Regions from separate parts of the Paenibacillus sp. FSL H3-0329 genome, predicted to be linked through region 2. Evidence: predicted binding sites of a transcription regulator. Region 2 holds the regulator's gene; each other region holds the start of a gene.
What was found. Region 2 encodes Rex, which represses fermentation and respiration genes when NADH is low (regulators of the CRP and FNR family bind a similar motif). Its sites were predicted from a motif close to TTGTGAAATATTTCACAA; they were not measured.
Positions count from the first base shown of each region.

Region 1: a site for Rex is predicted at 2,833-2,850, ahead of NSQ66_RS03630 (flavocytochrome c). Genes of this name have one in related genera too.
Region 3: a site for Rex is predicted at 3,976-3,993, ahead of NSQ66_RS19405 (polymer-forming cytoskeletal protein). Genes of this name have one in related genera too.
Region 4: a site for Rex is predicted at 4,156-4,173, ahead of nirB (nitrite reductase large subunit NirB). Genes of this name have one in related genera too.

Region 1 covers NZ_CP150150.1:820,134-828,278, forward strand. Annotated here, with positions in the region: gene gnpA (1,3-beta-galactosyl-N-acetylhexosamine phosphorylase) at 1-1,014, shown strand, start outside; gene NSQ66_RS03630 (flavocytochrome c) at 1,098-2,621, opposite strand; gene NSQ66_RS03635 (hypothetical protein) at 3,106-3,993, shown strand; gene NSQ66_RS03640 (aminoglycoside phosphotransferase family protein) at 4,138-4,914, shown strand; gene NSQ66_RS03645 (glycosyltransferase family 39 protein) at 5,587-7,143, shown strand; gene NSQ66_RS03650 (hypothetical protein) at 7,175-7,423, shown strand; gene yaaA (peroxide stress protein YaaA) at 7,520-8,145, shown strand, end outside.
Region 2 covers NZ_CP150150.1:4,560,558-4,568,702, forward strand. Annotated here, with positions in the region: gene NSQ66_RS20145 (hypothetical protein) at 1-429, opposite strand, end outside; gene NSQ66_RS20150 (DUF5590 domain-containing protein) at 840-1,358, opposite strand; gene NSQ66_RS20155 (amidohydrolase) at 1,531-2,832, opposite strand; gene NSQ66_RS20160 (redox-sensing transcriptional repressor Rex) at 2,819-3,472, opposite strand; gene dinG (ATP-dependent DNA helicase DinG) at 3,603-6,464, opposite strand; gene NSQ66_RS20170 (hypothetical protein) at 6,591-7,232, opposite strand; gene panD (aspartate 1-decarboxylase) at 7,344-7,727, opposite strand; gene panC (pantoate--beta-alanine ligase) at 7,720-8,145, opposite strand, start outside.
Region 3 covers NZ_CP150150.1:4,382,660-4,390,804, reverse strand. Annotated here, with positions in the region: gene NSQ66_RS19420 (MFS transporter) at 1-1,116, opposite strand, end outside; gene NSQ66_RS19415 (LacI family DNA-binding transcriptional regulator) at 1,165-2,076, opposite strand; gene NSQ66_RS19410 (peptide ABC transporter substrate-binding protein) at 2,278-3,867, shown strand; gene NSQ66_RS19405 (polymer-forming cytoskeletal protein) at 4,052-4,603, shown strand; gene NSQ66_RS19400 (hypothetical protein) at 5,263-5,508, shown strand; gene NSQ66_RS19395 (histidine phosphatase family protein) at 5,572-6,189, opposite strand; gene NSQ66_RS19390 (LysR family transcriptional regulator) at 6,348-7,250, shown strand; gene NSQ66_RS19385 (DinB family protein) at 7,311-7,778, shown strand; gene NSQ66_RS19380 (LacI family DNA-binding transcriptional regulator) at 7,926-8,145, shown strand, end outside.
Region 4 covers NZ_CP150150.1:4,872,539-4,880,683, forward strand. Annotated here, with positions in the region: gene NSQ66_RS21615 (Crp/Fnr family transcriptional regulator) at 1-239, shown strand, start outside; gene NSQ66_RS21620 (formate/nitrite transporter family protein) at 418-1,209, opposite strand; gene nirD (nitrite reductase small subunit NirD) at 1,262-1,582, opposite strand; gene nirB (nitrite reductase large subunit NirB) at 1,615-4,038, opposite strand; gene NSQ66_RS21635 (hypothetical protein) at 4,270-4,980, opposite strand; gene ric (iron-sulfur cluster repair di-iron protein) at 5,131-5,826, opposite strand; gene NSQ66_RS21645 (hypothetical protein) at 6,124-6,849, opposite strand; gene NSQ66_RS21650 (helix-turn-helix domain-containing protein) at 7,061-7,378, opposite strand; gene NSQ66_RS21655 (hypothetical protein) at 7,503-7,826, opposite strand; gene NSQ66_RS21660 (Gfo/Idh/MocA family oxidoreductase) at 7,850-8,145, opposite strand, start outside.

The DNA.
Region 1 (8,145 bases), 3.1 Mb from region 2:
CTCGATGCCAAAAAGTATTGGATTAATATCCGGCGCGCCTTGCTCAGAGAGCCTATAGATCGGATTGGACTGGGCGGATATTTGCATCTTGTAGAGCCTTATCCGGATTTTTGTGATTATATCGAAAAGATCGCGGATGAATTCAGAGAAATTAAAGAGCTGCATCATAAAGGCAAACCGTATCACATTAAGACGAAGGTAGCCATTTTACACGCTTGGGGTAAATTGAGATCGTGGACTTTGTCCGGGCATTTCCATGAAACGTATATCCATGATCTGATTCATATCAATGAGGCTTTGTCCGGATTGCCGATTGAAGTCCAGTTCATTGATTTTGAAGATATCCGTAAGGGAGTATTACAAGAGTGTGATGTAGTGATTAATGCCGGCTCGGCAGGTTCAGCATGGAGTGGCGGAGAATACTGGAGTGACCATAAGTGCGTGGACTTACTGACAGCGTGGGTTTATGAGGGCGGTACTTTTATAGGTGTCAATCAGCCTTCGGCGCTTGAAGGTTATGACAGCTTTTTCAGAATGGCCCATGTGCTTGGTCTCGATGAGGATACAGGCTCCAAGGTAGCTCATGGAAGATGGACATTTGAGGCTAGAGATGAGCAAGGTTTAGTGCCTGAAGGAGCCAGTATAACACCTAAAAATAACATTTATCTTACGGATGGCTCGGCAGCGGTATTGTGTGAAAAGAGTGGGATGATAACATTGTCTGCCCATACCTTTGGTAAAGGAAAGGGGATCTACCTGCCTTCTTTCACCTTAAGCTTTGAAAATACAAGATTGCTGTTAAATGTGATTCGTTATGCCGGGAATGAGTTAAAGGACACAAAGTATATTACGGATAATTTATATACAGAGTGTGCGTATTATCCAGAAAGTAAAATACTCGTCGTGATTAACAATAGCGACCAGCTTCAAAAAACTACGATTGATACAGAATATGGACAACAAACGTTGGAATTAGATCCGTTTGATACTATTATCCGGACTATTGGCGATTAATTACATTAAAAAAGCTCAAGCCAGCGGCTAACTTGCCGATGCTTGAGCTTTTTGCTGTGAGGCTTATAGTATCTATTATCTACTTATTTTGCTTTTATGAATTCAGCAGATTTGATCCCAGCTTGACGGCCGAAAATAATGATTTCTGCAACAGAGTTGCCGCCGATCCGGTTTTGTCCGTGTAAGCCGCCTGTAACTTCACCAGCCGCAAACAGACCAGGAATAGCTTCACCATCTTTATTTAGAACTTCTGTGTTCGTATTGATCTTCACGCCACCCATGGTGTAGTGAATCCCAGGAGCAATTTTAATAGCGTAGAAAGGACCAGTGGACAGGTCATTGTCCATTCCTGTAGTTCTGCCAAATTCGGCATCCTTTTTATTCTTAACGGCGCTGTTCCAAGTATCAAGCGTTGTTGCCAGCTTATCCTCTGGAACACCGATTTCTTTGGCCAAAGCTTCGATGGAATCCGCCTGAATCACGAAACCCATTTTGTCATATTGTTCAATAGCCTTCACACGGGATTTAACACCGGAATCAAAGACCAGCGTAGCTGCTTTTTCAGGCAGTGTATTAATGGAAGCCGTTACTTTATCACGGGTATCCAATTCGTTGGTGAAGCGTGTACCTTCACTGGAAACAAGGATAGCGCCTTCCCCACGAACAGCTTCGCCAATGAGGTAGGATTTTTCTTGCTGCACAGTCGGGTGAACTTGGATTTGATCCATATCGACGGTTGTGCCTCCGAGTTTCTCAATCATCTTGATGCCGTCTCCGGTACTGCCGATTTGGTTAGTAGTAACGTAGCCTTCCAAGTCAGGTCTTACTTCGGAGATCAAATCCATATTGGCACCGAACCCGCCAGTGGTTACAACGACAGCATCTGCCGTAATTGTTTTTTCCTCTGTTTGGTTAAAGAGGACTTTAACGCCATTAACCTTGCCGTCTTTTTCGGTAATTTCTTTGACATCAGCATTCACGAAAAGTGGAATTTCTTTCTCTTGTACGTTTTTCACTAAACCTTTGACAAGGTATTGACCCACAGCAGAGCCATCTTCAGGACGGTGTGTACGTTTTTCGTTCATGCCGCCTGTAATGGTGATATTGTTCAAGCGGATTCCGATGGAATCCAGCCAATCGATCGCACTCGCGGAATTATCAACGAAGAAACGAAGCATTTCTTTGTCGTTAGTGTCATGGCCACCTTTTAATGACTCTTCATAAAATAAATCATTGCTGTCTTCAATGTTTTGTTCTTTTTGGAATTTTGTTTCAGAAGCGTTCATTCCCGAAGAGGATTTGGTTGTGTTCCCGCCGGCAACCGGCATTTTTTCCAAAATAACAGGGTTCATGCCTTTCTCTTTGGCCTCAAGCGCCGCGGACATTCCCGCACCACCCGCACCGACAATGATGATATCATATTTATCTTTTAATTGATCGAATGGTGTGTAGCTTGCTTCAGATGCCCCGGAGACGGCTTCAACTTCTTTTTTCTCGTTGTTATTACTCTTGCTCTCGTTCACCTTGTCGTTTCCATTACCGCAACCTGCGGTAACGAGCATGACAGAGAGGACGAGACTCAGAGCACCAGCTGCTTTCTTTTTCATTGTTAACCCTCCACTTTTATATTTCTCTATTAAGATGTACCAAAAGAACCCGACAAAAAAGAAAGGAAGTATCAGAGGGAGTTGGAAGTGGAGAAGCGCGCGCGTCGCTGTTATTCTCCTAACTTCAAATCTTCTACGGTTACGTCCACAGTTTCCATCGTTATTCTCTTTAGTTCATCTTCTTATTAAGTATACCATCAATCATGACTATTAGTGAATGTTTTCACAAATTATACAAGTCGTCTATTCTAACATAGGGTAACGAAATATTGAGCAGATTAGCTGAAAAATGGACCATAAACCTTGCAATTAGAAGATTTTGACGTAAGATTTTCTCACTGTAGAAGTGGTAACTGTCACGGATTAGTAAAGCGATTTTTGTTCTTCTGGATTTTTAAATGGTAAAATGGGAGTATTGCCTACTAGGCATACTGGAAAGACTAATAAGAGTCGTGGAAATAATTTCTAATAAACAGGTGAGGATATGGAATCTAATAGAGTAATAAAAGAAAAGGTAAAAGAAGATAACTATAAAGTGTTTGCTTTACTAAGTCATTATTTGAATAATACCCCCGACTTTATTAGCAAAGAAGAAATTGAAGAAATTGTTAACTTTGGAGTGTCTTATGAATACGCTTTTGGTTTAATGTTGGCTTCTGCCTTTGGGATGGATACGGTTGATAATGTTGATGATAAGGAATTGTTCAACCAATATTTTAGCAATATGCTTCATAAGCTTGATGCAAATGAATATTATGACAATCCATATTATAAAAATATCAAGATACCAACTATAAAGATTAATAATAGTGAATTAAAATATGAAAAATATAAACCTTTTGAAGGTTTTGTTTGCAATGATATCATCCGGACAGAAGAGGGAAGACAAATTCCTCAGGTTGGTTTTTTTCAAACTGAATTCATGTTCCCGGCCGTATTAGAGAATGATAGAATCTGGATGACGATCACGCCAAATGAAATAGAAACAATGAAAGAAGCTGTAGATAAAGCGTGTGGGAATGTTCTTACGTTTGGACTTGGGCTTGGCTATTATGCTTATATGGTTTCTGAAAAAGATAATGTTGAAAGCATAACGGTTGTTGAAAAAAATCAAGATGTCATTGATCTATTTAATAAATACGTACTGCCACAATTCAGTAATGCTCACAAGATCAGGCTTATCCAAGCAGATGCTTTCGAATATGCAGAACAACATATGTCTAAGGAAAAATATGATTTTGTATTTACGGATTTATGGCATGATGTTTCTGATGGAATGGACATGTATTTAAAAATGAAAAAGTTTGAAAAGAAAAGCCCGGATACTGTATTTATGTACTGGATAGAACAATCTATTTTATGTTATTTGTAGTTTTGGGTTGCGTAAATCTGTTGTAGCTGACTCCGAAAGGAAGAACCATTTTTGAAAACTCCTATATCTCTCATAAATTGGCTAGAGCACAACGAAATCATAAACGACTTATTAAATCAGGAAGACAGCTTAACTGCGCATACAATGGATCAAGGATTTGAAGCTGAGGTCATAAGGATTAATTCTGATCAAGAGAGCTATGTACTGAAAACATGGAATAAGGAATCCAGACCGGATGTCCAGTTTCAATATCGTTTATTGGATGTTCTATCCGAACGAGGAGTAGCCGTCTCTAAACCAGTGGGCTGGGGAATCAATTTGGATGGAGATAAGGTGTTGTTAACAAGTTTTGACGGAACCCCTATTCATAAAATGAATACCAGGAAAATGAAGGAACTCGCAAGCCTATTAGCAAAAATACATAAAATTCGCGTTGAAGAGATTGGAAATATACAACTGCCAAAATACAATTTCATCGGCTACTTTTTCCCTGAAGCCAAAGAACAATCTGATATTTCTAATGTGTTGACTATTCTTGTTGAGCAAACTCCAATGAAGCAAGACTGTATCATTCATGGGGATTTTCATATCGGAAATATAGTGGAGGATAAAGAGCGATATACCATAATTGATTGGACGAACGGCCAGTTGGGAGACTCTAGATATGATTTTGCCTGGTCACTTATTCTGCTGAAAATATATATCTCCGAGCGTTATGCTGATGTGTTCCGAACTGCTTATCTATTGGAAAATGATATGGATCAGGAAGAACTTGAGATCTTTGAAGCTTGGGCATGTCTACGGTGGATTTTGCTGAATAGAAGAGGTAGCACACCGAAAGGGCCTAATACAACGAAGAGAGTGAAAAGTTTAATCGCTGATAATCGGTTTTTAAAAAAGATGGATAGTAAATTCTTCTGATGTACGCAAGGATGGATGGATTTTCTGGGAGATTGGAAATGTAATGTAACACCGTACATTATTACGTTATTAAATTATTTGTGGTATATTAAAGGCAGAAAAGACGTAAAATGCAAAGAGAGCCGTGCTGTAACACGACTCCCAAGGCAATAGCCGCTTTTAAGGGCGGTAGGCTTCAGCAAATAGGACACGACAGATAGACCGCATGCCTTTGTGAGTGGGCGGTCTATTTGCGTTTATTGGACAGCAGCGCTACGATAAGCGAACCAAAGGTTAGCATAAGCATCATTGCTTCAAACACTGTCACAAGGCATCCCTCCCTTCGGTGAGAGGTAGCCGACCGACCCTTTAAGCCTATTCTATTTGCTCCACCAGTATAGCATAATCGTTTGAAAGAGAATTAAGACTCTTGTCATAATACTCCCTAGGATTGGAGTAGTTTTCCATTTTCTCTCTTTGTCTCCGCAACTTTCTCCATTTTGAAACTTCCGTATCACATTTGCGATTTTTTGATTCCCAATTGTAGGACGTACCCCTCTTTCTAAATCTCCTCCTTGCGAATTCCCAAACATCCGATTTTCATTGGATTTTCAGTTTGGGTGTTTATAATGCTTTTTATGAATCGGGGCAGCGGATTGTAAAGGGCTTTCGATTGCGCAAAGGAGGTTTTCCATGATAAGAGGAATTCAAAAAACATTGTATCTCATACTTGCATTCTTTATCGGTCTTTTTATCGCATCCTCCTTTTTTATTAGGGCGAAATATAATTATTTCGTATATGGGGATACGCCAATTTTGGAGAGACAACAGCTGGGTCTTTTTATTCTAGTGATCGCAGGGGTGCTGGCATTAAGCGTTATTTTGTATAAAATGTGCCTGAGGCTTAATAAGTACAGTTGGAAAATAGTCATTCCAGCCACACTGCTATTTTCTTTTGCAATCCAGATGGTGATTATCTTTCTGTTTCCACGCTTGCCGACGGATGATTCGCAGACAGTGCTTTCATTGGCACTCGACATGCTGTACAGGAATGATTATTCGTCGTTTGACACGAACGGCTATCTGCATATGTTTCCGTTTAATTTTTCGATCGTTTTATATTTAAAGACGTTGTTGTTGATCTTTCCGGATAATTATCTGGTAATCAAAATATTTAATATTCTGTTTACACTCTTAACCTCATTAATGATTTATATGCTGTATAAAGAGCTCAATTATAAGTCCAAGGATAAGGATTATGGCATCCTCGTGTTTGCCGCAACCTATATCCCTTCATTGTTTATGAGTAATTTTATCTATAACGATGTGATCGCTACCGCTTTTCTGACAAGTGCTTTATATTTTGCCATAAGATTTATCAAAAGAAGGTCCATTAAGGATATTTTCTTCGCAGCTCTCTTACTGGCAATAGGCAACTATTTCCGCAGTATCGGTGTTATTTTTCTGATTACCGTGGTGGCGGGTCTTTTATTTAACATACGTTCTATCGGAGTGAAAAAGGTTCTTAGCGCTTTGTTTATCACGGCCATATTGTTTAATGTTCCCGGCTGGACGCAAAATGCTGTGCTGCAGGCGACGAATGTTGTAGATGAACCGATGAACGAAAATTCCGCACCTGTCTACATGTGGCTGAATATGGGGATCAATCTGGAGACGTTTGGGTTCTGGGACAACCGGGAGAGCTACGCTATCTATCAGCAGGATGCAAATTATAATAAGGCAGAAAGTACGGAGTTATTTAAAGAAGAAATCCGTAATAAACTCTCCGAGGCGGGCCTAAGTGACTTAGTGAAGATGTATTATAAAAAAATCGTTTGGACCTGGACGGAAGGAACCTACCAGATGGAACGATATGGGCTCGGAAATGACGGATCATCCAGTAACGGGGGAAGAATGGGCTTTGTCATGGACCGTTATAGCTACACTAATGCTGCTACGGATTTGTTTAAGGCAGACTCCAATTATAGAAGTGGAATGTTGTGGCTGCTGTATGTTCTGAATTTTCTGATGTATGTGTTTATACTCGTTCGCTTAATCGGTGGAATAAGAGCCAAAAGATTTGAAGAGACCTCTTTGATTCTTGTGGTGCTGGGCTTTATCGGATTCTATCTTTTATGGGAGATCAAGTCCCGGTATATTTACCCGGTGTATCCGCTGCTGATCGTATTATCCTACATGGGTTTTAAGGACGTATACGATTATATGTTAAAAAGATATTTTCCACGTTAACTATGTTCGCTCGGAAAGAGGGGATTCAAAGATGCGGATCAAGCGATATTTCGCTTTGCTCATAGCAGTGCTAAGTTGTTCCATGGTGCTCGTCTCCTGCGATGCTATTACCGCACAGAAGATAACGAGTACTGACTCCGGGTCAAGAGCGAACGGGGGACAGGGCTTCACCGGCGGGCGGGGGAAAGATGGGGGCGGATCTCCCGGCATGAATGGTGGGACAAGGAGAAACGGCAACCCAGGTACAGATGGCGGTGGCGCACAAGGTGGGCGGCAGTGAACAAATTTCATGAACTTGCCCCAAGCCTACGAAGATTAAGTGTGATAGGATAAGGTTACATTTAAATTCCCCGCGGGGGTAAGAAAAGGGAGCACCATGAGAATCATTATATCGCCTGCCAAGAAGATGAAGATGGATACAGATTTCTTGGATTGCCGCCAGATGCCGCAATTCATAAGCGAGTCGCAGACTCTTCTGGCCTTATTACAAAAGTTGAATTATGAAGAAGCCAAATCGTTATGGAAATGCAATGATGCCATCGCCACGCTGAATGTGGAACGGATTCGGGATATGGATGTAACACGGAATCTTACACCGGCTATCTTTTCTTATGAGGGAATCCAGTACCAGTACATGGCACCCGGGGTACTTCAAATGGAGGAGCTGGAATATCTTCAGCAGCATTTACGGATATTGTCCGGATTCTATGGAATCGTCCGGCCATTTGACGGCGTTGTTCCGTACAGGCTGGAGATGCAGGCTAAGCTTAGCGGACCTGGTTTCAAGTCTATCTACGAGTTCTGGAACAGGAAGCTGGCAGATCAGCTATTTTCGGAGACTGACATCATTCTGAATCTGGCCTCTAAGGAATACAGCAAGTGCATCTCCCCTTATATTGGCGGGAACGTTCGCATGGTTAGTTGTATATTCGGGCAGGAGATCGGCGGTAAGGTAGTGGAGAGAGCGACCCTGGTCAAGATGGCCAGAGGTGAAATGGTACG
Region 2 (8,145 bases):
GGCTATCACATTTTTATATTGCGGATATTGCGCTTTGAGTCCATCAAGTTCTGTGGGTATAAGTGTATATTTACGGCTCTCCATGGCTTCAGCTACAGAGAACATCGCTTTATCCCAGTATTCATCCAGCAGTTCACTGGAGTTCTGTTCTACATCAAGTTTCAGTGTACGTCCATCAATCATCGATTTTCCTTCTTTAGAGACGTACTGAACCAGTTCACGTAATTTCGTGCCTGGCTGGAGATCAAGTTTCAAAGTGACCTCATTGCGGTTAATACTGATATGAGAATCATTGACGCCCTCATATTGAGATACAATCTTCTGAAGTGGTTCCTGCATTGCAAACTGACGATACAAAAAGAAGCCACCAAACAATAGAGTAGCCGACAGTAGAGACGTTATCAGCACAGGTACAAGACGTAATTTCAAGAAACGTCCTCCTCTCAAAGATGACAAAATATAAAGCTCAGTATAATAATTTATAGCTACTTGAGAGCTCATCAGAGAGACTGAAGTCTCTTATTGCTGTTCTAATTACAAGTAGTAGTATATCACAGGTGTATATACTAATTTCAAAATAAATGTGAATATATTTAAAATTTAATTTTTTAAATATTTCCATCAATACCAAATATATTCCTCGTTTTCGACAAAATCGGCCTTGATTTTTAATCAATCGGCCTATTTTTGTATGTGAATTTAAGAGAATATTCGGTGATAACCACCCATTCAGTATATCACTTAGTATATCACTTTTGTACATCAAATAAATGTAAACAAGCGAACTTATAATAAGTTCGCTTGTTTACATTGCCACCCTTAATTTCCTTATGTTCGGCTTAACTTTTAGGTAAACTGTAACCTTCACCCATTCGGGACCCATCCGAAAACCGATAAAATTGATAATAATACCGACCGCTCTGTTTATAAAAAAGCTGCCAAGCATACTCTCCGTTATATACTCCCGGCAGCAAGCGTTCAATCGTTATGTCCGGAAGATCAGCTTTGATAATGCCGCGTATTTGGGCTTCTGAGGTTCCTTTACTTAGTTCCTCAGCAAACACTGCGTCGTCGCCTTCAGCAAATTTTCCATCTACCGTAAAGCGGACCCAGACCATAAGAGCAGTCCCGGCTTCATTTTTTCCTGTTAAAACCCAGTACACTGCATTTTCATCCCAAACCGATTTTTGTGCTTTGGTTACCTCTGTTAGACCCGCTCTGGTTTTGGCAACATCCTTGGCGATATCCTGCTCGTTCCATTGATCTTTCATAATATAGGCATAGAACTGGATAAGTCCAAACCCCAGGAGCAGAATCAGAACTGACCCCAGGAGGATCCATTTTTTCCTTTTCTTCAAGGTACAGCTCCCTTTCTAGTAATATATCTTTTTTGATTATATAACACACCCGCGTGTTTATCCAAAATTTCATAATTTTCTAGCTTTCCCAGCCTTTAAAATGTACAAAAGGCCGCAACTTTTGCTAAAAGCAAAAAGTCGCAGCCTATTATTTATTCGTTATTATCCAGACTTAACGCTTCAATAAACCTTCGAAGGCTTCTTGCGCTTTACGCCGGATAGCTTCCTCATCCAGGGTTAAGCATTGCCCATGCTTGATGACCTGTTTACCATTCACCCACACATGCTCAACATCCTTAGCGCTAGCAGAGTAAACTGCATGAGACAACAGATCTGTGTGTGGCAGCAAATGCGGCTGATCTATATCAATTGCAATGAAATCAGCTTTCATCCCAACAGCAAGTCTACCTACATTATTTAAAAAGATGGACTGGGCGCCATATTCTGTAGCCATACGTAGAGCTTCTGGAGCTGGAACAGCCGTTGGATCACCGCTGACACCCTTATGAATGAGAGCTGCAAGCCGCATCTCTTCAAACATATCCAAGTTATTGTTGCTGGCCGCGCCATCCGTGCCAAGAGACACCTTCACACCAGCTTTTAGAAGATCAGTAACCCGAGCCACTCCGCTAGCCAGCTTCAAATTACTGCCCGGATTATGAGAGACACCCACATTATGGCGAGCCAAGATCTCAATCTCTTCATCATTTAAATGAACACCATGTGCAACTATCGAGGGACGTGTGAACATTCCAAGCTTCTCTAAGTGAGCTACAGGACGCAACCCGTAATCCGCCACATTTTGTTCCACTTCACGTTTCGTTTCGGACATATGCGTATGCATCGGTAAATCCAGATCATGCGCTGCCTGCACGAACTTAACCAGGAAGTCCGGAGGGCAAGTATAAGGGGCGTGCGGCGAGATCATAGTAGTAATTCTACCGTCCGCCTTTCCATGCCAGTTACGGGCAAAAGAAATCGCTTCCGCAAGCTTGTGATTCTGTACATCCTCTGGACATAACCCGATCACACCACGCATCAATACGGAACGGATACCTGATAACTCAGCTACCTCAGCTACTCGGTCCATATGATCATACATATCGAGGAAGGTCGTAGTTCCACCCTTCAGCATTTCCAATACAGATAAGGAGGTTCCCCAGTATACATCATCACCGGTGAACTTTTCCTCCATCGGCCACATTTTCTCCTGAAGCCACACTTGTAGCGCTAAATCATCTCCATATCCACGCAGCAAAGACATCGCCGCATGACCATGTGTGTTTACAAGTCCAGGCATGAACAGCAGACGACTGCCATCAACCACTTGCACTCCAGCTTCCATCTGAGGCTCTTCTTTTCCTATGTAAGTGATTAAATCATCTTCAATAGTCATATATCCACTCAGAACCGGCTCATCCGTTCCCGGAGTCAGAAAATACCCGCCCTTAATTATCGTTTTATTGCTGTTCATGTTCGCTTTCTTCCTTTCCATCCCGCAAGTAATAAGCAAGACTTTGCAGATCAGTTGTAAAATCAGCTGCATGCACCCGGATATTCGGTGGTGTCTTCAGAATCACAGGGGCAAAGTTCAAAATCGCTTCAATCCCAGAAGAAATGAGAATATCTGCTACATTTTGAGCTTCTGAATCAGGTACGGTAATAATGGCAATGCGAATACCTTGCTCACGAATCGTGCTGCCTAGTTCATCCATTGGTTGCACAGTAAGGGAGTTGATCTTACGTCCAACCTTAGGAGCGTACGAATCAAATATAGCCGTGATTTTCATAGTATCTTTGAGATATGCATTGTAATTAGACAAGGCATGTCCGAGATTACCTGCCCCTACTAAAGCTACATTAAGCTGTTGATCCAGCTTCAGAATATGACGGATTTTCTCAATAAGATACGTTACATCATAGCCGATACCTTTTCTGCCGAAGTCACCAAAATACGCTAAATCCTTACGAATCTGTGCGGGATTAAGATCAAGCTTTTGTCCAAGTTCCTGAGAGGAAACTGTTAATATTTCGCGATTCTGGAGATCATTCAAAAAACGCAAATACACAGGTAGTCTGCGAACAACGGCTTCTGATATTTTATCCGATTTCATATTTTTCCTCCTAAAAATAGTAATGTTCTTGTGAAAATCCATATTCAAACGTATACCTCTCCTTATTAAGGGCGGTACTGTAACTTACCGCCCTTAAGGATAAGGAGGAGCTAAACTGAAGACGAGCATTTTAAGAAGCGCCGCCATCCTCTAGCCATTCCGCTATGCGGGGGACCATTTGATCAGTCAGCATATGCTCCATTTTGGGACCAGGCAATGAATAAAGGAAATACTTCCCGTAATGAGATTCAATAACCCTTGTATCATAAACAATAACTATTCCGCGATCCTGCGCCGTGCGAACCAGTCTTCCGAATCCCTGCTTAAAACGAATAACCGCTTGAGGAACAGATAATTTCATGAACGGATTCTTCTTCTGGGCCTGCAATAACTCCGACTTCGCTTCCGCCAACGGGTGATTCGGTGGTTGAAACGGAAGTCTCACGATGGCCAGGCAAGTCAGTGCTTCACCTGGAATATCTACACCTTCCCAGAAGCTGCTCGTCCCCAGCAGAACGGATGCTGCACTGTCCTGAAAGCGGCGGATCAGCTTGCTCCGGCTGCCACCTTCCACGCCTTGACCAAGCACCGTAATCTCTTGTGAGGCCAAAGCCTCTTTAAGCGGATCATATACCTGACGCAGCATTTTATAAGAAGTAAACAGAACCAGCATCCGCCCACGTGTTGTTTTGGCAGCTTCTGCTAACGACTGTACGAGTGTATCGACAAATCGAGCATCGCCCACACTGCCCTTCACACTAGGAAAATCACGCGGTATAACTAGCAGCGCCTGCTCGCGATACTTAAAGGGAGATGGAAGGAGTGAGGTCATTAGACGTCCCTCTTCCGCAGCTTCGTTAAGTCCGAGATTATCAATCATAAACTGAAAAGATTTATCTACAGACAGCGTCGCCGAGGTAAGCACGATGCTTTTTTTCTTATCGAAGAACAACTCTTTAAGCTGGCTGCTAACATCCACAGGGACGGCATACATCTGCAGTGATTTGCTGCGGTAATTTCCATTTGCCTCCAGCCAATATACTACATTATCGTCATTCAGCCCCATAAAGAATCTTACTTGCTCACGTATGGAAGCCAAATCCTTAAATAAACCGCTAATATCAGTAACAAGACTGTCTGCTGAGGATTGGCTTTCCTGGTCACGCATCTCATTAAGCATTTTATCACCCTTACGGATGATGTCGCTTAACGTCAGATTCATAGTGTTCTCAAGCGCAACTAATTCATCCCAATCCTTCGGCTTACGGGCGGGAAGCAAACGCATAACCAGTTGTCCCGCTTCCCCTGCTGCCGCATCACTGCGTTCCGGCAAAAGGCTGAACAGCTTGTCGCTGAGTGCATCCCAGGTTTCTTTGACAGTAAGCAGATCCGGGTAGATCCGATCGATGACTCCGCTCCATTCTGAAGCCTCTTCACTGCCTGACGACTGTAAGATCTGGCGCAGAGCAGGAAGCTGTCCGTTTCGGCTATCTTTATACAGTCGCGATAACGTGTGTGCCACAGTGAAATGCTTCATATGCATGCCAAGATGTTTACCAGCCACATCTTCTAAATGATGTGCTTCATCAATTACAAGATGCTCGTAAGCTGGAAGCAGCTGGTGCCCAGCTTTAACATCTGCGAATAGCTTGGAGTGGTTCGTAATGACCACGTCAGCAATCCCAGCTTCATGCTTGGCCCTATGATAATAGCATTTGCGGAACCAAGGACAGGAACGGCCCAGACAGGAATCGGTATCGCTTGCCACCGTCTCCCAGAAATCACCGCCCCGGCCGCTTAAATTCAGCTCTTCATCATCCCCTGATTCACTTTGAGTGAGCCATACGATCATCTGAGCTGCAGTAAGCGCATCTTCCCTTGGGCTTATAAAGTCCTTTTTATTAATTTTATGCTCAAACTTACGCAGACACAAATAATGTCCTCTTCCCTTAAAAATAGCAGCTTTAAACGGAAAAGGAACTACCTGCGTTAACAAAGGGATATCCCGCTCGCGCAATTGGTCCTGCAGATTAATGGTATGAGTGCTGACCATGACTTTTTCATTGGTGCGAACGCTTTGATAAATGGCAGGCAACAAATAACCGAGCGATTTACCGGTTCCTGTGCCCGCTTCGATCAGTAGGTGTTTGTCTTCGGCAAGTGCCGTCATCACCTCATTGATCATAATATCCTGAGCTTCCCGGCTTTCATACTGCGGTAATGTGTCTTTAAGTCGTTTGGTTACTTCGTCCATATAATCAGTAAAAGATAAATTCGCTAGCGGATTCTCAGCATGCTCATCTCTAGGTGGCGCTAACTCCGTCCAGTCTCCTACTGCAAGCGCTAATTGACGATAGAAAGTCAGATCACCTTCGGGCTGTAGCGTCTCCGCTTCCCGCTCTCGCAGCAGACCATCAAAGTACCAGCCCAGATCACTATCCTCTTCGGTAAACAGCTCACAGAGTCTCTGGATCGTAAGCAGCGGCAGCTCGTAGAGCTCCTCCAGACATTTCAACAGCACTAAAGCAGTCGCAAGTGCATCACTATCTGCCTGATGCGGACGATCATGTGTCACTCCAAAATGAGCACTGACAGAGCCTAGCTGATAAGATGTGAGCGAAGGAAAGCAAATTTTCAGAAAATCAATCGTATCCAAAATCCGCCCTTGAAATGGCAAATAACCACAACGATCTAAAGCATTTTGTAAAAAATGGAAGTCGAAAGCGACATTATGCCCTACAAGCACAACATCATCCAAGAGCGGAACAAGCTCCATCATCATCTCATCCAGCTCAGGCGCATCCTTCACATCATCATCGGTAATCCCCGTCAGACCTGTTATAAAAGGAGGAATCGGCGTTCCGGGCTTGACATAGGAACCATATACCCGGGAGATGGACCGGTCTTCTTCTATAATTGCAAGGCCAACCTGGATAATTTCACCCACGGATTGGGTTCCTGTTGTTTCAAAATCAAGCACGGCAAATTTCATTATAATTCTATTCCCTTTCAATTGAGACTCTTAATCAGCATAACAGAAGTTGCGAAAAAAGGCGATGCACACCACTGGTTCAGGGGATGCATCGCTTGAATAGAAATTTCCAAAACCGTTATTCTTTTACAAAAGGGAAACCAGCTGATTTCCAAAATGCAGCTTCCCTCCACGACGGCGGCATACCTCTAAGTTAACGTTTGGCTCCGGAAGCGCCGGGTCATGCTGCAAGGCAAGGTCAAACAATTCCTGCGCTTCATTAAAACGTTCCTGTGAGGCTCGTATGCAGCCTAAAGCATTATATACCATGGCTTTCAGCTTGGTCTCCCGTATCAAGCCCAGCATATGGTTCAGATGACTCCAAGCGGCTTCACCGTCACCTTCCTGCAGATAAGAGATGGCTAAATATAATCGAGCAGCCAAGCTATCCGGGTATTGCGCAATAACTTCTTTAAACTGATCAATACACTTTCCATACATCAGCAGCTTATAATATCCCTGACCTCTTACAAAGGAATCCATACACAGCTCTGGTGCTTCCTGTTCCGGCACTTCCTCTTCGACCACTGCTGTAAAATCCGCACTTTCGCGAAAGTGACTTAGCTTCTCAGCAAAAGCGAGCCATTCATCCATCACTTTATCGCTCAGTCTATGCAGCATATTATAATTGCATAAAAGCTCGTTCCGGCGGGCACCCTCCGCTGTAGGGTAATCTGTTATGATCTCCTGAAGCACCTTGTTCATTTCAGCAAACAAATGTTGAAACATGGGCTATCCCCCCTTACTGAAGATGAAATCAGTTCAGCTTGCCTGACTTCATTTTCTGCGAGATCGGGGTCTTTCATCCCTGCCATTCATTACATGGCGTAAGTCCATACATTAAGCGATTGTAGCATGCAATTCATGATCAGCCAGCTTCACTGGTTTGTTATTCTCATCCACGAATACCACCGTTGGCTTATGTGACTCCAGTTCTTCCGAGGACAACATCGCATACGAAATGATAATTACTGTATCGCCCGGCTGAACAAGACGAGCTGCGGCACCATTAAGACAGATCACTCCGCTTCCACGCGGTCCAGGGATTACATAGGTCTCCAGTCGCGAACCATTATTGTTATCCACAATTTGAACTTTTTCATTCTCAAGAATGTCCGCGGCTTCCATCAAGCTCTCATCAATGGTAATACTGCCCACATAGTTTAAATTCGCTTCCGTTACTGTTGCGCGGTGAATTTTGGATTTCATCATATGTCTAAACAAGTGCAGCAACCTCCTTTGGAATAAATACATTATTATCAATCAAGCGTGTTCTGCCAAACTTCACGGCAAGCGCTATAATAATTTCCCCATCCACTTCTGATAAAAGAGCTTCATCCTCTAATCCTTCAAGATCAGGGAATGTTAGGATCTCCGCATAATCAATCACCGCTAGAGGAGAGCTGGAAATAACCGATGTCAACAATTCCCGCACTTCAGCAACGGTTCTTACTTTTCCTTCTTCAATAGACTGACGTGCTTCACGTAAGGAACGAGATAACACCAATGCCTGACTACGCTCCTCTGGAGACAAGAATACGTTACGTGAGCTGAGCGCAAGTCCATCCCCTTCACGAACGATCGGACAAGGGATAATTTCGACATTCATATTAAGATCGGACACCATTCGGCGAAGGACAGC
Region 3 (8,145 bases), 180 kb from region 2:
CATGATAGAACCTAATACACCGAACACCCTACCCTGGATGTCTTCTGAAACTTCCAGCCTTAGGATTGTATTAATCAGCAACGTGGAGAATGAGAACATGAAGCCAATCACAAGAATGATAGGAATGGCAATCGCAGCGGAAGTGACGAATGATAACAGGAGGTACAGGGGACCGAGACATAGCAGTCCAGTCATAATAAGGAAACCTCTGTTTTTCAATTTGGAGCCAAGCAGCAAGATCAGTCCGGACCCGATCATATAACCAAGTGGAATACAGGCTTCAATAAGTCCAAACTGAAAGGGAGTGGAATCCCACACTTTGACGGCCATAACCTGGGTCAACATCAGGGAGGGGACAAAAAATAAGGTTAAGGTAGGAAGCATAATCATAACGGCGCGTGCAAAAGGGTACCTCCAAATATAGCGAATTCCATCGATCAAATCCTGTGTGAATTTCCGTTCTTTCTTGGGCACGTTATTCAATTGAGTTGGCAAAGGAAGGGAGCGGACCGCTAAAACGAGCAGAAAGGAGAGAAAGAACGTAGCTCCATCAAATAAAATAGCGTCGGCGGCTCCAAAACTCGCTACGTAAATCCCACCGGCTGAATAACCAATAGTCCGGCAGATGTTTTCAGACAAGTTCAACAATCCTACCGCTTTTTGTAGATGTTCTTTACCAACAACAGTAGTGATAGAAGCTTGGTATGCCGGGGACTGGAATAAAGCTGAAACGGTCGTAAGACCCGTCAGTATAGCGACGACAATGAACGAAGTAGAAGGCAGGGAAATGGCTAAAGCATGTGTCACTACGAGTCCGCAACTTATCAGATCTGTGATCAGCATGAGGGTTCGACGATTGACCCTATCCGCAAAAGTTCCCCCTATTGATCCAAGTAAAGAACTGAGCACTAAATTGATTATCGTGATGATGGCAATCATTTTGGCGCTGCCGGTCGTTTGCAGTACCCATAAACTTAAAGCAATACTATGAAAAGTGTTACCGAATAAGGAAATGGAGTACGAACTGAGTAGCAGCAGGAATCTCCGATTTCCCCAAAGAGAGGGATGAGCTTGAACAGCAGGGGGAACTTGTTTCACTAATACAGGATCAGGCATAAGTTATGCTCCCTTCAACTTAAACGCTTAAGTGAATAGACAAAAAAATTATTCTACAAAATAACAATTATTTTCTTGTGCGGAGTAGTCAGAATGATGCAATAATTTGTCCATGAGTTCAAATGCAGTAGCCGCTTTATCCCCTGTGAAAATGAATTTATGAACGTCATCGCCTAATATTTCCGGACAATTGCAGGTGCAAAGCACAGAGAGTTGTTCGAACCTCCCGTTTTTTTCAACGTAACTTCCAATAAACTCATTAATGACAATGGCCTCTTTATAGTCCCCCTCCTGTAAGAATGTATTTAATTCCTCCAAATTGACAACGGTGAATATCGCTTCTTCAGGTAATGGAATACTGTCCTGAATAAAGCGGGTGAGGAAAGAGTTATTGAAGCTCTCCATAATTAAACATACCTGTGAAAGGTCCTGTGGTTTTACCTTTTGCAGAGCTGTTCGATAGTTGAAAAGGACCTGCTTAAAGAGTTTATCTTCAATCATGCTGTCGATCAGAATCAAAGGAATTCCTTCTACAAAATGCTTGGAGATCGAATAAAAGGCTTCCTCGCGCACATCGATCAGAAATACAGCCTCCAGCTTTCTTTCTACGATAATATCCAAAGAAGGCTGATCAACATCAAGTGAATATAGCAGCGTATGGTAACCAGCATTTGTTAACCGTTGTTCCAAGGCATGTATAAATGAGAACTGGGCATGGAGCTTCCAGTGTGGTGTATGGGCTGAGGTGTTAACAAGCACACCTACCAATCCTGTTTTCTGATTCGCAAGTGAACGTGCCGCCAGATTGGGTATGTAGTGTAGTTCCTCGGCAAGCTGAAGAATCTGCTGGCGCGTTTTCTCAGGAATGGTTTGGTTGCCGACACGATTCAGAACATAGCTCACTGTTGCGACGGAGACATTGGCACGAAGTGCGATGTCCTTCATGGTTGTCTTTTTCACCAGTAAATAGCTCCCTTATCCTTGTGATATTTTCTAAAGATTAACATTCTGATCCCAAAGCGTCAATGGGAAGTGAGTGTGCAGTTAGATGACCCTGCTAGGTTCTAGAAATGGAAGAATTACGGTGAAATTAATCTATCGGAATCAATAGATTCCATGTTATTCTAGTTAATAAAAATAATAGAAATAGGGGAAGTGTCGATGAAAAAATTGCTCCATGTTCTCTTTGTTTTAGTATTACTAATAGGTTTAAATGTAAGTGAAGGGAACACTGCATCTGCTGTACAGGCTAAACAGGTGTTGCGTATTGGTTTTGATTATATTCCTGTAGATCTAGATCCTGCCACTTCCACAGATAGTAGTACGACTACGGTCTTTAAAGGGATATTTGAGGGATTGGTGCGTTTGAATGATGCGGGAGAGGCGGTTCCCGGGATAGCCAAGTCGTGGACAGTCTCCAAGGATGGGAAAACATACACGTTCTCCTTGCGGCCGAGCGCAAAATGGAGTAATCAGCAGCAGGTTAAGGCTTCAGATTTTGAGTATGCATGGAAACAAGCGCTTGCACCTCAGTCTATGAATAGCTATGCATTCAAAATGTTCATAATTGCTAACGCAGAGAATTATCATAAAGGGAAGCTAAAGGAGTCTTCGAAAGTGGGTGTGAAAGCGTTAAATAACGATACACTCCAAGTGACTTTGAATGAAAAAACTTCACATTTCCCGCAGCTTCTCGCGGAAAGTATTTACATGCCAATTAATGCGCAAGTCGCGAAAGCAGATAAGAATTGGGCGTACAATATTAAAACTATGGTTACTAATGGCCCTTTTAAACTGCAACAGTGGGATGAAAATTCGATTCATCTAATTAAAAATCCAAACTATTATGCGGCGCAAGAAATTCGTTTCTCAGAGGTGCATCTACTTCGGCCTAAAGCTGGAACACCTTCGCCAACTATGGCCTACTTAAACAATGAAGTTGACTGGGTAGGGGCAAAAGATGAGCTGATAGATAAGGCTTCTTTAAATTCTGTATTCCCTCAGGAGTTATATGCTTTGCCGTATGCTTCTACATATTATTATCAGTACAATCTAAGCAAAGCACCTTTCAAAAATCTGAAGATACGTAAAGCATTAGCCATGGCAGCTAACCGAGAATCTATCGGCTATGGTACACCTGCTTACGGTTTTATTCCTCGGAGTATTCGTGGTTCCAAGTTGAATTTTAGATCAGAGATTATTGATACACGGTATTTCAAAGAGGATGTAATACAGGCTAAGAAATTACTTCAGGAAGGTTTGAAGGAAGAGGGCTTAACTCAGCTTCCTAGTTTTTCGATTATTATAAATGAAGGGCATGAAGAAATTGCAGAAGCCGTTATTAACAGCTGGAACAAAAATCTGGGCATTACAGTAGGCTTTGAGGTTCAACCCTGGGAAGATCTGCTTGATAATCGTCTTAAGCAGAATTATACAATGGCAAAAGCGGCTTGGGCAGCCGACTATAACGATCCATCGACTTTTTTAGATTATTTCACATCTTGGAGCAGCGATAATGATTCGGGCTGGAGCAGTGCACTTTATGATAGTTATATTAAACAAGCTAGGCTTACATTAGACACTAGCGAACGAAACAAGCTTTATGCAAAAGCTGAAAAAATGCTCATTGACCAAATGGTCATCCTTCCGCTGTATTATTTTTATGCTGATGTTTTGCATAAACCTAACATTAAAAAAGTAAGTGTAGAGTATGATGGTTCCATATCTTTTTCAAGAGGGTATTTAATCTAAAAAATTATAGTAATAAAGACTATGAGGATACTTCCGCAGTTATTGGGAGTGTCCTTTTTGTATGGAATTAATCACCTTTGTGAAACCGCTTCAGATAACGACACAATATTGTGAAATTTTTCACCTGTTTATTAAAAATTTTAATATATAATTAATTTATAATCAAAAACAAGGGGGATTTAAAATGAAGTTATTTAAAATGATGTTAGTAGCAGGCGTCTCGGTTGCAGTCTTGTCTGGTTGTGGTGCGAATAATAATAATGCAACTAATTCAGCGGCTACTACGGCTCCAGCTACAGAGCAAACGGATGCAGTTACTACAGCTTCAATCGTAAATCAAGCAGATGCGTTTACCAAGGCTGTAAGTAAAGATGGAAACTGGATTATTGCCATTCTAAATGATGTGACCATTGCCCAAGATGTTGTTGTTGAAGGCGAATTCCATGATAAAGGGGCCGCAGACGGCGACATCTACCGTAAGATTGCTCTTTATGCCCAAGACGCTGATCACAAAGTTACTGCCAATTACACACTCACTGTACCTAAGTTAACCGTACAAAGTGAAAATTTGCGAGTTCAAGGCGGAACCATTAAAGGTGATGTTTATGTAGAAGCGAACGGATTTAACCTGCATGAAACCTCGACTATTGATGGAAATCTTTACTTCGCAAACGAAGATGTGAAAGCAACTGCAGGGATTGAAGGTAAAGTGACTGGGGCAACTGAAGTTAAATAAGTTAGTGATGATTTCGATTAGGTAGAAGTAGAAGGACTAAATAGATAGAATTATCCGGATAGGATAGGCAAAAGGAATCAGTAATGAATGGGCTGACTCATAATGGACTACACCCCATCTAGTTACCATATGAGAGCCAACGGCTTCGAAGTAACAAGTAATGGAGTATTGAAGCAGTGAATTATTGGAGTATGAAGTAATGGAGTATGAAACATTGAAGTGTACAGTAGATGGTTTTAACTGTATTTTGTACAACTAAAATGCTCAAAACGCCCGGCCAATGAAAATAGCTGTATTTTGTACATCTATTTTCCTGATTTAATACTCTATAGGCTATTTCTCTAGTTTTTAATTGTATAGAATACACTTAAAGTTAGAATTAGCCCTTGTGGATATCGAATAAGTGTATAGATTGCAGTTATCTTACAGATATATCAAGATAGTGCGCTACAACGGAGTGGTTATCCGAAAGCTACGAATGATTAAGCTTAGCTCATAACCTATCAAGCAAATCACAACAGACCCAAAACACCAGTCAGCGAACCTCCAATAACGGAGAATCGCTGCCTGGTTGTTTTTTTGTGGAAGAATATATCAACTGTTGTTGATTTTCTTCATATTGACTTATACTATTACTACCACTACTAGGAGGAACACATATGTCTAAGGAGTATTCGCGCACATATATTGAGAGCGTAAAGCTTGAAATGTTAAATAGGTTGGGATTAAAGCAAGTGTTCTTCAAGGAGCAAATAGGGGACAGCCTAATTTTTGAAGCTGTGGGCTTTGATAAAGGGGCAAAACACCGTTTTTGCGTTAGACCAAAGACGAAAACGATTGATGAATTCATTTCAGGCAAATGGATGAAGGTACGCAGTTTTATAATCAAAAGTGTGGATATTTAATGTTGAACGCTAAAAAGGTAGCCCCGTTAATCGGAGTTACCTTTTTATTTTTTTAATACATAGTCATTGATAATGTGAAGTATCTCCATACAGATCGATGGTTGTATTGTTATCAGTTAGGGTTACTTTACATAATGCAGTAGAGAGAATATCCGGTAACTCCCCTATTTCCTGCAATGATTTATTAAGAAAATAAGCCATAATGACTTTTAAAGTCATCCGATGGGTGACGATGAGCACCTCTAGCCCTACGTTATCGTTAATGATGCGCTCCATTGTCGGCACTACTCTTTCTTCAAGCTGCTTATAAGTTTCACCTGAGGTTAGAGGAATATATAGATCGGGTCTGGTGAAAAAATGGGAATATTGTAAAGGGGATTCTAGTTGTATCTGATCCGTATTCATTCCTTCCCAGCTCCCCATGTTAATTTCCATTAAAGAAACTTGCTGATGAATAGGTAAACTCCGCTTTCCCCGTAAAATCTGTGCAGTATGCAATGCTCTTGGACTAGTACTAGAATAAATTGCGCCTAAGTTTTCTACTTGCAAACGATCTCTCAACCATTCCGCCTGCTGTTCGCCCAAGGCTGTAAGCGCAGAATTTTGATGGCCTTGCATTCGTTTTTGTAAATTCCATTCTGTTTGCCCGTGGCGGGTTAAGTATAATACTGTCTTTGTCATTAACAAAACCTCCCTTATGAATAGTTGTAAGTATAAAAGAAATAAATATAAATAAACAATATATAATAGTTAACATCCATAATGTATAGTTATAGTAAAATGACTGAGGATAAGCGGCGAATACAGATATTATTTTATGAAGTGAGGAAGAGATCACGATGAACTATCATGTATTAAAATTGTTTTATTACGTTGCGATCACAGGTAGTGTGACCAAAGCCTCTGAACGTTTGCATATCAGTCAACCCGCTATATCAGCGCAAATCCGTAAGTTTGAACGGGAGAATCATATTTTATTATTTGAAATTAAAGGAAAGAGGATGGTGCCCACCCCTTTAGGAAAAAGGTTAATCGAACCTCTTGAGAAGTTTTTTGCCATGGGTGATCAAGTCCAGCAAATCATTGAAGACTATCACAAATTTCCTGAGGGGAATCTGCGGATTGCAGGTAATTATTTGGCGACAAGCATCCTCATTCCCCGGTGGGCGTCATTATTTAAACAATCTTTTCCGGAAGTTAACATTCAGATCACTACTACTAATTCTCATGGAGTCATGGAAAAATTGAATAATTTTGAAGCAGACGTGGCGATTTACAGTGATATGGAGTTTCCTTCGCATAATACAGGAGTGTTCGAACATTGGGAGTTATATAGGGACGAGTATGTATTCGTGGTTTCTTCCCATCACCCTTTTGCGAAACAGCAGGTAAGTTTTGAAGAAGTGATGTCTGAAGCATTTATTATGAGAGAAGAGGGCAGTGCAGCCAGAGAGCGGCTTGTCCGGTTGTGTGAAGAAAGAAGTGTACAGCAACCAACGATTGGGCTTCAATTTAATGGAGTGAATGAAGTTATTCAAGCTGTGATTGCCGGTTATGGAATTAGTTATGTATCCGCTTTGTTGGCGAAACCTTATCTTGATCAGGGAACATTAGCTAATGTAGCAGTAGAAAATGTAGTCTCCAAGCATTCGATATGGATGGGTTACAGAAAGAAGGAACTTCAAGAAAGCTATATGCAGTCGTTTATTACGCTCGTTATGAAACAATTAAGTTTAAAATAATATTAGGAAATTAAAGATAAGCTTATGGTAAACTATGGATAAAAGTTAGGAGGGGTCATAATGGATCAAATCATATTCAAACAACTTAAGTTTGTGCGTAGTGTTACTGTGCGTGCTGTCGAGGGACTATCTGAGGGAATTTTAGATAGTATTCCAGAAGGTTTTAATAACAATATCCGCTGGAACTTGGGACATATTTATTTGGTGCAAGAGAAGTTTGCCTTTCATTCTGCTAGGGAGCTTATGCAATTGCCGGCAAGCTTTGAACGCTTATTTGCGAAAGGGACTAAACCAGCCGAGTGGAATGAGGAACCGCCAACGCTTGAAGTTTTACTTGAGATGCTTACGGAGCAACCCAAACGGATCCAGGAAGCTTTTCACAATCGCTTAAGTGAGCAAGTAACCCCTCTTACAACAGGAAGTGGATTAACCTTAAATTCAATCGGTGAATTCATAAATTTCACACTTTACCATGAAGGTATGCACTTCAATACAATAAAATTATTAAATCGCTTTGCAGATGAATAAATTCAAATAACAAAAGATATCGATATATAATTGGTATCTTTTGTTAGCTTTATGATCAAAAAAAAGATTTGTAAATGAAAAGGTTATGTGATAATCTAATTTATGTAATACATGTAACCGGTTACACATTGGGGGATGAATTAAAGAATGATGACGATCAAAGATGTCGCAAAAATAGCTGGAGTTTCGGTAGCAACAGTCTCACGGGTTATAAATGAATCTGGATATGTGAATATCGATACTCGCAAAAAGGTTGAGGCAGCGATCAAAGAAATGAATTATACCCCTAATGAGGTTGCAAGATCATTGTACAAGCGGAAATCTAAATTAATTGGGCTGCTCTTGCCTGATATTACCAACCCCTTCT
Region 4 (8,145 bases), 310 kb from region 2:
ATACCTATGGTGAGAAGAGCAGCGATGGTGAGAATATCCTTATCAACAAAAAAATTACGCATACAGATTTGTCCAACATGATCGGTGCCACTCGTGAAAGTGTTAACCGGATGCTGAGCGACCTGCGTAAAAAAGATGCTGTTGAGTATGAGAACGGTATGATTGTCATCAAGGACCTTGGCATGCTGCAAGAAATTTGCCACTGCGAACTGTGTCCGAACGAAATCTGCCGGATCTAATTCCGTTATAATATACCCTCTATTCACCTCAATGAAACATACATGACCCAATTATTCTGCATAATATAAAATAGAGTGGTCCAAGGCGCCTAATGCAGGTGTCTTTTTTTTATATTCAACAAAAAAAGAGCTAAACCCAAGATCGGTTCAGCTCTAATATAGTTAATTAAAAATGGATTTAACGGTTATTGCGAGTACCACGCACTGGTGAGATCAGCCAATAGGCCATGCCGACAAATACGCCCCCACCAATGATATTCCCCAAAGTTACAGGGATCATATTATGCAGCCATCCAGCTATCGTAATGGTTTCCGGATGATTCGGAAGCAACACAGCAACACTAAGCAGAGTCATATTAGCCACACTATGCTCATATCCGCTTGCGATAAAGGCGAACAGACACCACCAGATTAAAATTAGCTTAGCAGATTCACTTTTAGCACGTGAGGACATCCATAGCGCTAAACAGACCAGCCAGTTACATAGGATTCCACGAAAAAACAGCTCAGAGAACGGGAGACTCATTTTTTTAGCAGCGGCTGTAAAGATCAAATGCTCTGGCGGCGCAGCACTGAATAACCCAGTCCCACGAATTAAAAGCGCTAAAATCACTGCACCCACCACATTCCCGATGAATACAAGGATCCAGTTCTTAACGGTATCCCAGATACTGGTTCTGCCTGCCAGTGTACTTACAGTAAAAAACATATTATTCCCAGTAAACAGTTCTGAGCCTGCAAATACTACAAGCGTCAAGGCGATGCCGAAGGATGTACCCATAATAAGCGGTTGGAAAGGTGATTTAGCAGCTGCTAGCGGTGCTCCTAGAGAGAAAATAAGGATAATCCCAATGCCTACATAAGCACCTGCCAACAGGGCTGCTAGAAAATATCTTAGCAAGCTTTCATTCATTTTGTCCCGCTTACTGACTGCCGTCTCTACGATGCTCTCCACACTTTGCGTAAACATAATACTCCACCCCACCGTTTTCTATTAAATCTATTACTACACTCTTCGGTGTCTACACGCTCACTGTAACTTTCTCTCCGTCCAGTGTGACTGGATAAGTCACAACACTACCTTGGTCTGGAGCCTGCACCTCACCCGTGCGCAGATCGATTTTCCAATCGTACAGCGGATCGTACAGATAGTGACCTGACACGATCCCTTCCGCAAGCGGGCCACCCTTAGGATGAGGACTACGATTCTCTACTGCATAGATGGCTCCGTCAGAGGCACGAAATACAGCCAGTTCAACAGCTCCAGCAATCACTACACGGCCAATCTGCAGCAGGAAATCCTGTACTGAGCCTATTGCATACGTTTGTGTGGTCTTATTCATTGGTCTCTCCCCTTCTGTGTGCGTTATATCCGCTAGACTCTTGTTTCTTCAAAAAGCGCAGTACGAGTGCTACTGTCATTAAGCATTTTTTTCCAAGGATCCGTCACCTGAGTCAGAGCAAAGTCAATCCGTGCGGCCAGCTCTTTGCGGTTATCTTCATTATTCAAAATGACCATTTGAATCTGCTCAAGTCCCATACGCTCAACCCACTCGGAGGTTCTCTCCAAATAATTACCGGTCTCACGATAATATTGCATCACAGCGGAGCACACTTCGATCAACTCTTCATCGGTCTTAATTTTGCAGAAGGAATCAGCAATCCGTGGTTTGATCCCACCGTTACCACCGATAAATACTTCCCAACCGCCGTCATTACCGACGATGCCAATATCCTTCGTGCAGGATTCCGCACAGTTACGTGGGCAGCCGTTGACAGCTATTTTAAACTTGGCAGGAAAATCAAGACGTTCATACTTACGTTCTATGAGCGCGCCCATTCCCAGCGAATCCTGTGTACCGAAACGGCAGAACTGTGAACCCACACAAGTCTTAACCGTACGTAGCGATTTGGCATAACCATAACCTGATGGCATATCGAGCTCTTCCCATACCTTCGGCAGATCCTCTTTTTTCACCCCGATTAGATCCAGGCGTTGCCCACCAGTCACCTTCACAACTTTTACATCATATTTAAGGGAGACATCAGCGATTTTCTTCAAATCCTCTGGTGTCGTTACCCCGCCGTACATGCGTGGAATAACGGTATAGGTTCCGTCTTTCTGAATATTGGCTCCCATACGTTCATTAACAAAACGTGATTCCTTCTCATCTTGATGTGTATCCGGATTTAGCATCCCCAGATAATAGTTAATCGCCGGACGGCATTTAGAGCAGCCTTCCTCTTGTTTCCAACCCAGTACATGCATAACCTCTTTAGTAGTACTAAGACCTTTAGCTGTAATCTCAGCAACAATCTCATCCCGGCTAAGCGTTGTACAGCTACAGATACCTTGCTTGGCAGACTGCTCAAAACTATCACCCAGGACAAATTGTAAAATTTGTTCTACAACCGGTTTACAACCTCCGCAAGAACGCGTCGCTCCTGTACATGCTTTGATCTCGTCCACAGTAGTAAAACCATTTTCTATGACCGCATCCACAATCGCTTTTTTCGTAACCCCATTACAGCCACAAACGATTTCTTCGTCCGCCATAGCTTCTACAGATGTGCTCTTTTTGGCTCCGCTTCCGCAGCAGCCCGTACCCATGACCTCTGTATAAATCTCATCAGTCATTACAGCACCTTGTTTTACTAACTTTTGCAGGTTAGCCGATTCCGTCACATCCCCGAACAGGACTGCACCAACAATGACATTGTCTTTGAGCAGAATTTTCTTATAGGTTCGCTTCCATTCATCTTTGCTTGAGATTACAGTGTGCTCAGGGGAATCCATAAACTCACCTGCAGAAAATACATCCACACCGGAAATTTTTAATTTGGTGGAGACAACAGAACCTTCATATGGATTTGTATCGCTTCCGCAGAGATGTTTAGCTAGAACCATACCCTGCTCGAAGAGCGGCGCTACTAATCCGTAACAAACTCCGCGATGTTCGGCACATTCGCCAATGGAATATACATTCTGCATAGAGGTCTGCAAATAATCGTCCACTACAATTCCACGATTAACAGCAATTCCGCTTTCTTTTGCCACAGTTATATTCGGTTTGATGCCTACAGCCATAACTACAAAATCAGCTGCAAGTGTAGTGCCATCACTAAATTGTAAACCACTTACTCTCTGTTCCCCAGTCAATTCTACTGTTTGTTTGCCCATGGCAAATTTCACGCCTTGACGCTCTAGCTCAGCTTGCAACATAGAGGAGGCATTACGATCAAGCTGGCGCTCCATTAGATCTTCCATCAGATGCACTACAGTAACGTCCATGCCAAGGTTCACAAGACCCTTTGCCGCTTCCAATCCAAGTAAGCCCCCGCCGATTACCGCCGCTTTGTTGTATTGTTTAGCCGCAGCTAGCATCGCATCACAATCTGCAATATCCCGGAAACCCACTACGCCTTCCTTATCACAACCAGGTACAGGTAAAATAAATGAATTCGAACCCGTTGCAATAATCACTTTATCGTAAGAAACAGCCATACCGTTATCCGCAATTACTTGCTTGGAATGCTCGTCAATTCGCGTAACTGTTGTTCCTGTATGCAAGGTAATGTTGTTATCTTCATACCAGTTCCAGTCGTTTAGGATGATATCGTTGATGGTTTTACTGCCTTCGAGAACATAGGACAACATGATCCGATTATAATTGGGGTGAGGTTCGCTTCCAAAGACCGTAATGTCATAAGCTCCACCTAGCTTCAATATTTGCTCTAGCGTACCTATGCCTGCCATACCGTTGCCGACTAATACTAATTTTTCTCTCTTCGCTGCCATAGTTAGGTGCCTCCTCAGTCTTATCCGTTCTTGTTGAACTTTGCTTCAACTTATCTTCTACATAATGAAATTATACATTTCAAAATTTAAGAGAGATTGTGATTACAGTCACATTAAATGTGAATGTTTTCACATAAAAAATAAGACAATTTTGTTAGGTTCTAAATTCTAATAAAAAAAGCCAGATCACAGGTTCTGAATAACCGTAGATCTGGCATTTATGTACTTTTTTTAACGTATAGCCAATAAAATCTCCAATTCATCCTGCACTCTAAGCTTCATGTCCATTCCATTCTCAAGCAGCTGCTTCCCATTCACCTTCATCTTCCAAACTTCATTGCTAAGAGGAGTATAATCACCAATGGATAACACCTTTTTGTTGTCTTCGGTCAACTGCACCACACTGCTGTTCTTCAACAAACCTCTCACTGTTAAATCTTCAGTAAATCCCATAACATATGAATGATTCAAATTCACTTGCTCACTTCCGCCATTCACGGTCAACAACACAATTTGAAGGGGTTCCTCTTGTTCCTTAGACATCGCCGTAATTACTAATTTTGATTCATGCCCGACGGTTCGACCCCAATCCTCAGATCCAATGGTCTCCCCATCCATTTGCAGCTCCCAATTCATTCCTGGACTGAGTGAAATATTATTTACCGTTAGAATGCTTGTGTTATCCTCAGAAAAGGTGGCCTTCCCACTACCTTTCAGTAGGTCAAAGATCGTTATCCCTTTTCTGTAGCTCTCGCTAAGCTGCTTGTCCAAAGGGTTGGTCAGCAAGTCATTTCCCGCAACGATAAGCGAAAGCGTAGGCCCGTCTGATCCTGCTAAGCCATTATTCCCTTCATTATTAACGTCAGCAAGAGTCGAACATCCACCTATTATGAATACGATGACTAATCCTAGTAACAACCTCCACATATATTTCGTGGGCATAGTGACACCGCCTTGTCCCGCCTAATGACCACACAGCGTCTCAGGCTTGTAGTAAGTTATGCATACTGTCTATTTAAGAATAACGTAAATAAGCTTTGTTCTCAAATATAAAAAAAGTCCCCTAAGGGACTCTTTGAAAACTCATTTTTTCTACTGGAATCTAGGGAACAATATATTATTCTCCAGATGAACATGTTCAAAAGTCATGCTCTCCAGCTCCTCTAGCCGGGCATAAGTCAAACGATAGGTTGTACAAGCATGAGCCGGTGGGGTGAAATCATCTGTTATTTTGCGTATTTGTCTCAATATATCGCCTGCTGTGTCATGTTCACTCTCAAGGTCAATTAATGCCTCACGAAGTATGGTCAGCCCTTCTTCACTTGGATTGGCATCATACGCTAATAATTTTGGAAACTCGTCTTCCTCTTCTTTAGCTGTATGCTGAAGCAGATCTTCCTTAAGTGTATTAAACAAGCTATATAACTCTTCTAAATGAGGTGAATCTCCGCCATGAACCCGGTATACCTTAGTTACATTTTGGCTAATTAGGGGCAGCTCTTCCCGCAGGTAATGGTGATGTTTACTCACTATATGGTCGATTAACTCTGCAGAAGGTGCTGTGTTCCATGCGAGTTCTTCTTGTGGTACCGGATATTCCTCGAATAGCTTGTTGAGATCACTAATGATCATCTCTTGATCTAGTCCACGCTCTACAGCTGCTTCAGCAAGAGGTTTGGCGCCTCCACAGCAGAAATCAATCCGTTTGGACTTGAAATAATCCGCAGCTTTTGGGAATTGCAGCACAATATCTTTTACAAGGGCATCTGGAGTAAATCCAGGTTGCACCGATTGCTTATGCTGTAAATCTGAAATTCTATCATTAGGTTGTTTAGTTTCCATAATAGTTCCTCCTCGGGATATGTGATCAGGTTCTGAAAAAATCTTTTCTACCTGTTCACCTTAACCCTGAAAGGAGTTTTGACTTGTGATTGTACTCACGAAAATTGTATCTCTTTGTTGAACGAAAAAGGTCAATCATGGAGATATATCCCCACAATCGACCTGTCTTTTGTTTACCACACGGGCATCAGTAATGTTATTTGTCTTACATTTATCTATTCGGTCACACCAAATCTGTATCTTTTATTGAACATAAGCCTGCATATACGTTCGCTTACCCTTTGCGTCCTTTAAATAAGGTCCTAAACCAGCAAAGCGGGAGTGATCCATATAAACACCGGTCATCCATCTGCCTTCTGTCAGGCCACCATTCCATTTGAGGACAAGGTCAGGGGCGGATATCCATTCCTGATAAATCTGTATATTCTGATCTTTGTACTCTTTACAAGGCTTAGACTGCTCCAGTAGACGTAGATCGTTAAGATAAGTTGGCACGAAATAAGAGGATATCGTATGCAAATCATCTTCATCAAAAAAGGGCTCATCCCCTAAAAAGGGTTTGAATAATACGGTATTCTCGTACATGGACCAAATTAGGGCTTGTAGCACCATGCTTTGGCGAATGCCATTATGGAACTTATATTGTCGTTGATTACTCGCCACATTCACTTCTTGAAGAGGTTCCGTCGACTCCAGACAATGCCGTTCACAGCCGATACATTTCCAGCCAGAAGGACTTTGAATCCATTTTTGAAAAATAGTCCCGCTATCATTGTTGCCTTTGTAGAGTGAAGAGATAATGCTGTAAGGCACACCAATCCACGCATCCCATAAGGAATCTGGAAGATGGCTATGCAGCATGAACAACGTCTTGTCATAGATGAGCTGTACTTTGATCGAAGCGTTCTCCAGCTCAGTAACATCCTTTTTTCCATACGTTATTTCCCGGGAATACAGGGTGGTCTTCATCTCCCTCGCCTCCTAATAGTTTTGCTATGCCTGTACTCCAGCTGAGTAGATTTGAGCAAAAACCAATATTGCAAGCGTTTCCATTCAAGGAACATACAACGTTTTTTCTATTATATTACAGATTTTTTCGATCTGTGCAAGGTTTTTATTTAAAAATTGAAAAGCCCTCCTCCGTTCTTCAGGAAAAAGGGCCAAAACACGACTTTGATTTCTACTCTACCCAGCTCTCAGCCCAAGACTGAATCTGCTGCATAACAGGCTCCAGCGCACGGCCTTTGTCTGTTAGTTCATATTCAATACGTACAGGTGTTTCCGGGTATACATGTCTAACCAGAATACCCTCACCTTCCAAATCCTTCATCCGCTCGGACAGCATCTTATCGCTCATTGAAGGAATGAGGCCGGAAATATCTTTAAACCGCTTCGGTCCACTCATCAATGTCTGAATAATAAGTCCATTCCAACGTTTGCCTAAGAAAGAGAAGGCTGTCTCAAATCTGGGACACATCGAAATTTGATGTTCTTCCATTGTTCTCACCTCTCACTAGCGAAACTTACTATTAGTTAGTATATATAATATTAACACATTTCATCCCTGATGAACATCGTTTACTAAAAAAAGTTCATCTGACATTATCATTATATCCTCGTTGTCAATCCCCTGTATGTGCTTTAGATTCCCTTTGAGCAATCGCTTCTGTCACGATTTGCGCCAAGTCATCATTTCCGAATAAGGAGAGTACGCCGAGAACTGTGTCATCGGAAATATCCCCTGCTTCCTCCGCAGAAACCGTTAGGGCAAGCGCTTTTCGCAAGGCTTCATTCCCTTCTTGCTGTGGATAAGCCTGCAAATATAAACTGTGCGGGTCGAGTCCTTGATTCACGCACCACTGGGCGAATACAAGGATCATCATCTCTTCCTCCCGCTTATAGCTTTCGATGATTTGTTCCTCCACTAATTTACGGTTGTCTTCCATATTTTACTCCTTTCTTAGAGACCTCATTCAGCAAGCTGAGCTGCCAATCTATGACTAGGCAGAACTGCTGAAGCAGCAATACTGCATAACTCTGGTGTATTTATATTGTTCAGGAAATGATCTACCACTCCACCGAAACCTCTTCTATCCAGCACCGTATCCCAGCTTCCAAAGCTCTGGGTCCGTGGCAAAGCATTTTTTTCATATAGGATGGCTTGGTCCAGATCTGCCACTTCCACCGAACGGCCATTACCGTGCAGCTCCAGCTTCTCCAAATCAACACCAGCCTCACGAACCATGCTATACATCCCCACTGAGC